One region of the Pseudomonas sp. TH04 genome, then DNA from elsewhere that is predicted to be linked to it. Evidence: riboswitches for the same ligand, from Rfam matches in the RefSeq annotation. Region 1 holds a riboswitch; the other holds the start of a gene.

Evidence for each region. A riboswitch is a leader RNA that binds a small molecule or an ion and turns the genes downstream of it on or off. The one in region 1 is predicted to bind cobalamin.
Region 2: linked by a shared signal. The riboswitch ahead of JFT85_RS04595 (CbtB domain-containing protein) and the one ahead of cobO (cob(I)yrinic acid a,c-diamide adenosyltransferase) in region 1 are both predicted to bind cobalamin.

What each region holds. Positions count from the first base shown of each region.
Region 1 is NZ_JAEKEA010000001.1:5,409,598-5,413,747, reverse strand. Features, by position in the region: gene JFT85_RS24345 (cobyrinate a,c-diamide synthase) at 1-1,334, opposite strand, end outside; gene cobO (cob(I)yrinic acid a,c-diamide adenosyltransferase) at 1,331-1,942, opposite strand; cobalamin riboswitch at 2,022-2,273, opposite strand; gene JFT85_RS24335 (PQQ-dependent sugar dehydrogenase) at 2,373-3,686, shown strand; gene JFT85_RS24330 (C40 family peptidase) at 3,760-4,150, opposite strand, start outside.
Region 2 is NZ_JAEKEA010000001.1:1,064,074-1,068,223, forward strand. Features, by position in the region: gene cobW (cobalamin biosynthesis protein CobW) at 1-129, opposite strand, end outside; cobalamin riboswitch at 221-420, opposite strand; gene JFT85_RS04590 (hypothetical protein) at 585-1,262, shown strand; cobalamin riboswitch at 1,349-1,561, shown strand; gene JFT85_RS04595 (CbtB domain-containing protein) at 1,658-1,846, shown strand; gene JFT85_RS04600 (CbtA family protein) at 1,858-2,559, shown strand; gene JFT85_RS04605 (cobalamin biosynthesis protein) at 2,556-2,948, shown strand; gene cobM (precorrin-4 C(11)-methyltransferase) at 3,019-3,765, shown strand; gene nfuA (Fe-S biogenesis protein NfuA) at 3,937-4,150, opposite strand, start outside.

The DNA of each region.
Region 1 (4,150 bases):
GATGTCGGCGCTGGCTGGCCTGCGACAGCGGTATCAGGGCCCGGCGCAAACAATGCGGCCACCGCCGTCGGGTTGGACGGGAAATAAAAGTGCACGTAGGAGGCGGTCATCCGCCCCTGGCGGTACACCGCTTCGGCACCGCGCCCGCCGTTGGGGCTCAGGCCGCGGGCAATCGGCTGCCACTCGGTGCTGGTCAGGGAGTGGTGATAGGTGTGGCCGCGCAGCACGCCTTCCGGCAACTCGACGCTTTGCAGGGCCAGGGCCGCGAGCTTCTTCTGCATCACCGCGTCCCCCTGCAGCAAGCCAACCAGTTCGGCACGGGTACCCTCGACATCGGTGAGCGAGTCCAGCAGGTACAGCATGCCGCCACATTCGGCGAGCAACGGTTTACCGGCGCCGTGGTGGGCGCGAATCGCGTCGAGCATCGGGGTGTTTTCAGACAATGCCCGATGATGCAGTTCCGGGTAGCCACCCGGCAGGTACACGCTGTCGGCTTCGGGCAATTGGCGATCATGGATCGGCGAGAAGAAGCGCAATTCGGCGCCCATCGCCCGCAGCAAGTCGAGGCTGGCGCCGTAGGTGAAGGCAAAGGCTTCGTCGCGGGCCACCGCAATGCGCACGCCGGCGAGCAACGGTTCGGCCTCGATCACGTGCGGTGCGGCGAAGGTCACCGGCGGCGGCAACGCAACTTCACAACTGCTGCCCAGGGCTTGGGCGGCGGCGTCCAGGCGCACGTCGAGGTCATTCAGTTCGCTGGCCTGCACCAGGCCGAGATGGCGGCTGGGCAATTCAATCCCGGTTTCGCGAGACAACGCGCCGTACCAGCGCAGGCCTTCGGTGAGGCTGCCTTCCAGTAACTGTGCGTGGCGCAGGGTGCCGACGCGGTTGGCCAACACGCCAGCGAACGGCAAGTCCGGCTGATAGCGCGCCAGGCCCAAGGCCAGGGCGCCGAACGTCTGGGCCATGGCGGTGCCGTCGATCACCCCGAGCACCGGCACCCCGAAGTGCCGCGCCAGGTCGGCGCTGGAGGGCGTGCCGTCGAACAGGCCCATGACGCCTTCGATCAGGATCAGGTCGGCCTCACCCGCTGCTTCCCACAGCAAGCGGCGACTTTCCTGCTCGCCGACCATCCACATGTCCAACTGATACACCGGCGCACCACTGGCACGCTCATGAATCATGGGGTCGAGAAAGTCCGGGCCGCATTTGAACACGCGCACCTTGCGCCCCAGGTTGCGGTGCAAGCGCGCCAAGGCAGCGGTGACGGTGGTTTTGCCCTGGCCGGACGCCGGTGCGGCGATCAGTACGGCCGGGCAATGACGGGGCTGATTCAAAGTTCGACGCCCTTCTGTGCCTTGATGCCCGCCTGGAACGCGTGCTTGAGCATGCCCATTTCGGTGACGGTGTCGCCCATTTCGATCAGTTCAGGCTTGGCCCCACGGCCGGTGACCACGACGTGCTGCATCGGCGGGCGAGCTTGCAGGTCGGTGAGCACTTGATCCAGGTCGAGGTAACCGTGCTTGAGGGCGATGTTCAGTTCATCCAGCACCACCAGGCCGATGGACGGGTCCTGCAGCAATTCGCGGGAAACTGCCCAGGCCGCTTCCGCGGCGGCGATGTCGCGCTGGCGGTCCTGGGTTTCCCAGGTGAAGCCTTCGCCCATCACGTGGAAACGCACTTGCTCTGGGAAACGCCGGAAGAACAATTCTTCGCCCGTGCTGTGGCGCCCCTTGATGAACTGCACCACGCCGCACTGCATGCCGTGGCCCATGGCGCGGGCCAGCATGCCAAATGCCGAACTGCTCTTGCCTTTACCGTTGCCGGTCAGTACCAGCAGCAATCCGCATTCGTTCGGGGAATTGGCGATGCGCTCGTCGATCACGGCTTTTTTGCGCAGCATGCGCGCCAGGTGGCGCTCGTCGCGGTCGGGGGAATCAGTCATGGCAGCTCTCCGTTGGGGCTGGACAAAAACGGCGGGCAGGAAAAAGAAAAAACAGACAGCCAAGCATCGCCCACCGTGATGCTGTTGGATGATCCAGGCCGGTCTCCGGACTCATGAGTGGCGCGCTTGCTCACCGAGCGAGCAGGCCAACGGCGCGCCTTCCCATATCACGTGGATACAGTGGCAAAAGGCACCGTCTTGACTCATTTACCGTTGCGGGGGCAGCGCCGGAATCGCGGCAGCACTGTGTACAAGTGCGCTCACTCACCGGCTTCCCTGTTTCACTCTGTCGGCGTATCCGCCACAGAGCACCTGGAACAAGCCGCGAAGGTTAGTGGGTTGGGGATGGAGCGTCAATTAAAGCCGACCTTGGACTTGAACCATCGGACCAGCTCGCTCCTCTACCCTTACAGGTATTAAGGAGAAAACCATGCATAAAACCAGACTCGCCTTACTGATCATGCTGGCAGGCACCCTCGCGGCCTGCGGCGAAAGCTCTACGTTGAAGGTCTCCGACGGCACCGGGCCTTCGCCCAAACTGCCGGAGCCGAACAACACCCTGATCCCCACCGTGAACATTGCCCCGGCCATCGGCTGGCCCGATGGCGCCAAGCCAACCGCCGCCGCCGGCACTCAGGTGTCAGCGTTTGCCGAAGGCCTGGACCACCCACGCTGGCTGTATGTGTTGCCGAATGGCGATGTACTGGTAGCGGAAACCAACGCGCCGCCCAAGCCGGATGACGCCAAGGGCATTCGCGGCTGGGTGATGGAAAAAGTCATGGGCCGTGCAGGCGCAGGCGTGCCGAGCCCGAACCGCATCACACTGCTGCGCGATACCAACCACGACGGCGTGGCCGAGACCCGCACAGTGTTCCTGGAGAACCTCAACTCACCGTTCGGCATGACGCTGGTGGGTAACGACCTTTACGTCGCCGATTCGGACCAACTGCTGCGCTTCCCTTATCAGCCAGGTGCAACCTCGATCAAGCAAGCGGGCACCAAGGTCGTCGACCTGCCAGGCGGCAGCCTCAACCACCACTGGACGAAAAACGTGGTGGCCAGCAAGGATGGCAGCAAGCTATACGTGAGTGTCGGCTCCAACAGCAACGTCGGCGAGAACGGCCTGGAGGCAGAACAAGGTCGCGCCGCGATCTGGGAAGTCGACCGCGCCACAGGCCAGCACCGCATCTTTGCCTCCGGGCTGCGCAACCCGAACGGCATGGCCTGGGAACCGCAGAGCGGCAAGCTGTGGACGGCGGTTAACGAGCGCGACGAGATTGGCAGCGACCTGGTGCCGGACTACATCACCTCGGTCAAGGATGGCGCATTCTACGGCTGGCCCTTCAGCTACTACGGCCAGCACGTAGACGTACGCGTCTCACCACAAAACCCTGAGCTGGTCGCCAAGGCGATTGCACCGGATTATGCCGTGGGGCCTCACACCGCGTCCTTGGGGCTGACGTTCGCAGAAGGCAGCAAACTCCCGGCGCAATTCAGCAACGGCGCATTCATCGGCCAGCATGGCTCGTGGAACCGCAAACCACACAGTGGCTACAAGGTGATATTCGTGCCGTTCGAGGGTGGTCAACCCAAAGGGCAACCGGTGGATGTGCTGACCGGGTTCCTCAACAGTGACGAGAAAGCCATGGGCCGGCCGGTGGGCGTGGTGATCGATCAGCAGGGTGACTTGCTGGTGGCGGATGACGTGGGGAATAAGGTGTGGCGAGTGTCGGCGGTTAAGTAGTCGGCCGCAAAACCAGCGCAAAAAAAATGCGCGAGAGGCTGGCCCTCTCGCGCATTTTATTCACTGTTCAGCCTTAAGGATTGCGGGCCAGATGCTCAGCCGGCAACACGCGCTTGGCACTCAGGTAAGCATTTTGCCAATACGCTTTGGACAGCGTATCCAGTTTCACCGTACCTCCGGTTTGCGGAGCATGGACGAATCGCCCTTCGCCGACGTAGATCCCGGCGTGGCTGACGCGGGAACCACCACCGGTCGCAAAGAACAGCAAGTCGCCGGTTTGCAGGTTCTGCTCGCTGACATCCTGCGCACGCATCACGATCAGTTCACGCGTGGTTCGCGGCAAGGAGATGCCCGCGGCGTCACGGTAAACGAAGCCGATCAGGCCACTGCAATCAAACCCGGAGTCCGGCGTGTTGCCGCCCCAGCGATAAGGCGTGCCGACCAGGCCCAGCGCACGGAAGAGC
Region 2 (4,150 bases), 4.3 Mb from region 1:
GAACTCGTTGACGATCACGGCGATGCGACGGCCCTGGGCGTTGTCGAGCATATGGCGCAGCAAGGTGGTTTTGCCCGAGCCGAGGAAGCCGGTGACGATGGTGACGGGAAGTTTGGCCAGTGTTTTCATCGGATGCCCTTTGGGGCGGGCATACGGGACGATGGCCCTGCGCAACGCGCAGAAGCTGATTTCGTCACCGGATCACCCCGCCCGGTTGAAGTAGAAAATCGGTGACGAGGCAGGTCTCCTGGCTTGGGGCATGCGGGTCTTGCGACCGGCGCTGAGTGCGCCTTCCCGCCGTATCGGCAGTGGCGTGGCAGTCAGATGAACCCTTCACAGTTGCGGGGGCAGCCGCGGCTTGAACCGCGTTCCCTTCTTAGCTTCGACCTGGGCCGAAGAACCTCGAAGGTGCAAGGCTACGCAGTGCGGGGAAGCGGGTCAACGTTGATTGATACACGGACCGGGGCGCTCGCCGTCGGCGGCTTGAAACAATTCCAGATCTTATTAACCGAACGCTCCGGGAACGCCATAGCCGCATTCGACACATATGAGTGAACAGACCTCAACATAAAACGGAAATCACCATGACGCTCACGATTCCTCCCTATGTCAATTCACACTTGCCCGCAGCTCTCCTCCCTCAGCAAGCCGCGCCTACGACTGCACGTTGGACGGAGCCCGTTGACCAACTCCACCCCCGAGAACTGGCGCAAGCACTCCAAACCTATTTTGATGCTATGAGCGATCCGCGCTTTACCGAGACCATTACCAAAAAGTCCCTTCAGCGAGTGGCAGATGGACGACCGCTGAACGGGGTGCCGCCAACCCACACGCAGATCGAGATTGCCCAGGAAGTATTGAAGCGCAAAGACCTCTTCCAGCAACTGGACTTTACCAGCGGCAAGGACGGTCAAATCAGCCGAGACGATCTCGCGACTGAGACCGGTGACTTCCAACGCCTGAGCGACCGTGCGCTGATCACCCTGGTGGGCAAACACTTCAACGAATTTGGCGGCGGCGACAAGTACGTGAACTTCACCGAGTTGCGAGAAGCTTCCGGTGAACTGCCAAGCGCTAACACCTTCAGCCCGCAAGCGAGAGGGGTCGCTCAGGCCCTGCTCAAACGCAAAGAGTTGCTTGACCGCCTGGATATCGGCGTGGGCTTTTTGGGGTTCTCAGGAACACAAGATCAGCGCTTCGATCAGCGCAACGTTGAGTACACACGCACCCACAGCTCGCCGGAATTTCACTACCCGGACTGATCGATCGGCCCAACCAGCGGGTGGCGGCTGGCGAATTTCGAGAGCCGCCAAACCTCTATTTGACGCCTATCCCCCGCCCATGCTCTCCTACACCTCTTGTTTCGGGTGCCCTTCACAGGGTGAAACGGGAAACCGGTGACTCACGTCGACACGTGCGAAGTCCGGTGCTGCCCCCGCAACGGTAAGCGAGCGAAGCGTCACAGCCACTGTGCCCCTGGCATGGGAAGGCGATGCTTTCAGGACTCTGTTCATAGAGCCCCCTCGCAAGCCCGGAGACCGGCCCGAAAAATCAGATAACAAACCCGCGGTGGGCGGGCGCTGTTCAGAACCCTGCGTGCCTGGCTCGCGGGGTTTGCATGCGCTCGTTTCACCCTGACACCCAGAAGGGACGCGCCATGTCGATCATCAGCAGCACCTCGCACACCACCAGCAGCACCGCCACCCTGAGCCAACGCCTGAGTGCCGCCATCGGCGCGTCGATTCTGGGCGCGTGCCTGGTGTATTTCGCCGGCTTCTCGCATATCGAGGCGGTGCACAACGCGGCCCACGATACCCGCCACAGCGCCGCGTTCCCGTGCCACTGAGGCCTGCCGACATGATCAAGCGTATTGCCCAAACCGCAGGTTTCACCGGCCTGCTGGCCGCCCTGTTGCTGACCTTGCTGCAAAGTTTTTGGGTCGCCCCGCTGATTCTGCAGGCGGAAACCTTTGAAAATGCCCCGGTCGCCGAAGTGGCTCACGCACACGCCGCTGGCGCCGCAGCCCACACCCACGACGCCGAAGCCTGGGAGCCGGAAAATGGCTGGCAGCGTGTGCTGTCGACCACCGGCGGCAACCTGGTGGTAGCGGTCGGTTTCGCGCTGATGCTGGCCGGTCTCTACACCTTGCGCGCACCGACCCGCACGGCCCAAGGGTTGTTGTGGGGCTTGGCCGGTTACGCAACCTTTGTACTGGCCCCCACCCTGGGCCTGCCGCCGGAATTGCCGGGCACTGCTGCCGCCGACCTGGCGCAACGGCAGATCTGGTGGATCGGTACCGCGGCCTCTACCGCTGCGGGGATCGCGCTGCTGGTGTTTGGCCGCAACGGGCTGCTGAAAATACTGGGCGTGGCGATTCTGGCCGTGCCACATATCATCGGCGCGCCGCAGCCTGAAGTGCATTCGATGCTGGCACCCGAAGCCCTGGAAGCGCAGTTCAAGATCGCCTCGCAACTGACCAACGTCGCCTTCTGGCTGGCCTTGGGCTTGATCAGCGCGTGGCTGTTCCGCCGCAACCGCGACGGTCAATACGCGGCATGACACTGGTGGTCGGCCTGGGTTGCCAACGGGGCTGTGATGTTCACAGCCTGCTCAGCCTGTTTGACACCGCCCTCGCCGACGCCGGCATTGCGCGCCATCGCATCACGGCGTTGGCAAGCATTGATCGCAAACAGGCTGAACCGGGCTTGCTGGCCCTGGCCCGACTGCTGGAACTGCCCTTGCAGTGTTTTGGCGCAGAACACTTAACCGGTTATGAAGACCGTTTGAGCCACAAGTCAGCCGTCGCCTTTGCGCATACTGGCTGCTATGGCATCGCCGAAAGCGCCGCCCTGGCCCTGGTTGAACAGCTCTCCCAGCGCCCTGCCCGCCTGTTGATTACGCGCAAAAAATCCGCCCAGGCCACCTTTGCATTGGCATGCGCCGACTAAAATCCCGATAATTGCCCTCCTCGATCATGAGCAATCTTCATGCTCGCCCGTTTTTCAACAGGAATTCCCCATGACCGTCTACTTTATCGGCGCCGGCCCCGGCGACCCGGAATTGATCACCGTCAAAGGCCAGCGGCTGATCCGCAGTTGCCCGGTGATCATTTACGCCGGCTCGCTGGTGCCCGCCGCCGTATTGGAGGGCCATCAGGCGGAACAGGTGGTCAATAGCGCCGAATTGCACCTGGAACAAATCATCGAGTTGATCCAGGCGGCCCATGCAAAGGGCCAGGACGTGGCGCGTGTGCACTCCGGCGACCCGAGCCTGTATGGGGCGATTGGCGAACAAATCCGCCATTTGCGCGAGCGGGGCATTCCCTTCCAGATTATTCCCGGGGTCACCGCGGTGGCGGCCTGCGCGGCATTGCTGGAGGCGGAACTGACCCTGCCGGACATCGCCCAAAGCGTGATCCTGACCCGTTACGCCGACAAAACCAGCATGCCCGCCGGTGAGGCGTTCGACAGCCTGGCGCGTCATGGCACGACTATGGCGATTCACCTGGGGGTCAACCACCTGCACAAAATCGTCGCCGAACTGCTGCCGCACTACGGCGCGGACTGCCCGATTGCCGTGGTGCACCGCGCGACGTGGCCGGATCAGGATTGGGTTGTCGGCACACTGAGTGATATTGCCGAGCAGGTCGCCGCCAAGGGTTTCCGGCGTACGGCACTGATCGTGGTCGGACGGGTGCTGGCAAGCGACCGCTTCAGCGAGTCCTCACTGTACCGGGCGAGCCACGCGCACCTTTATCGCCCCTGAAGAATGCGGGGGTCAGCCCCTGCACCTCTAACTGAACGACCGCGTTCGCGAGCAAGCCGGCTCACACAGTTGATCTTATTTGTTAGAAAGACCGCGCAAGACACTGAATTTAAAGCATAAAAAAACGACGCTCACGGGGCGCCGTTTTTTTGTTCGCAGTGAACGCCTTACTCAGTAGTAGGCGTTTTCTTTCTGCGTGTGGTCAGTCACATCGCGTACGCCCTTGAGCTCTGGAATGCGCTCGAGCAGGGTGCGCTCGATGCCTTCACGCAGGGTCACGTCGGCCTGGCCACAGCCTTGGCAGCCGCCGCCGAATTTCAACACAGCGATGCCATCGTCCACCACGTCGATCAAGCTGACCTGACCGCCGTGGCTTGCGAGCCCC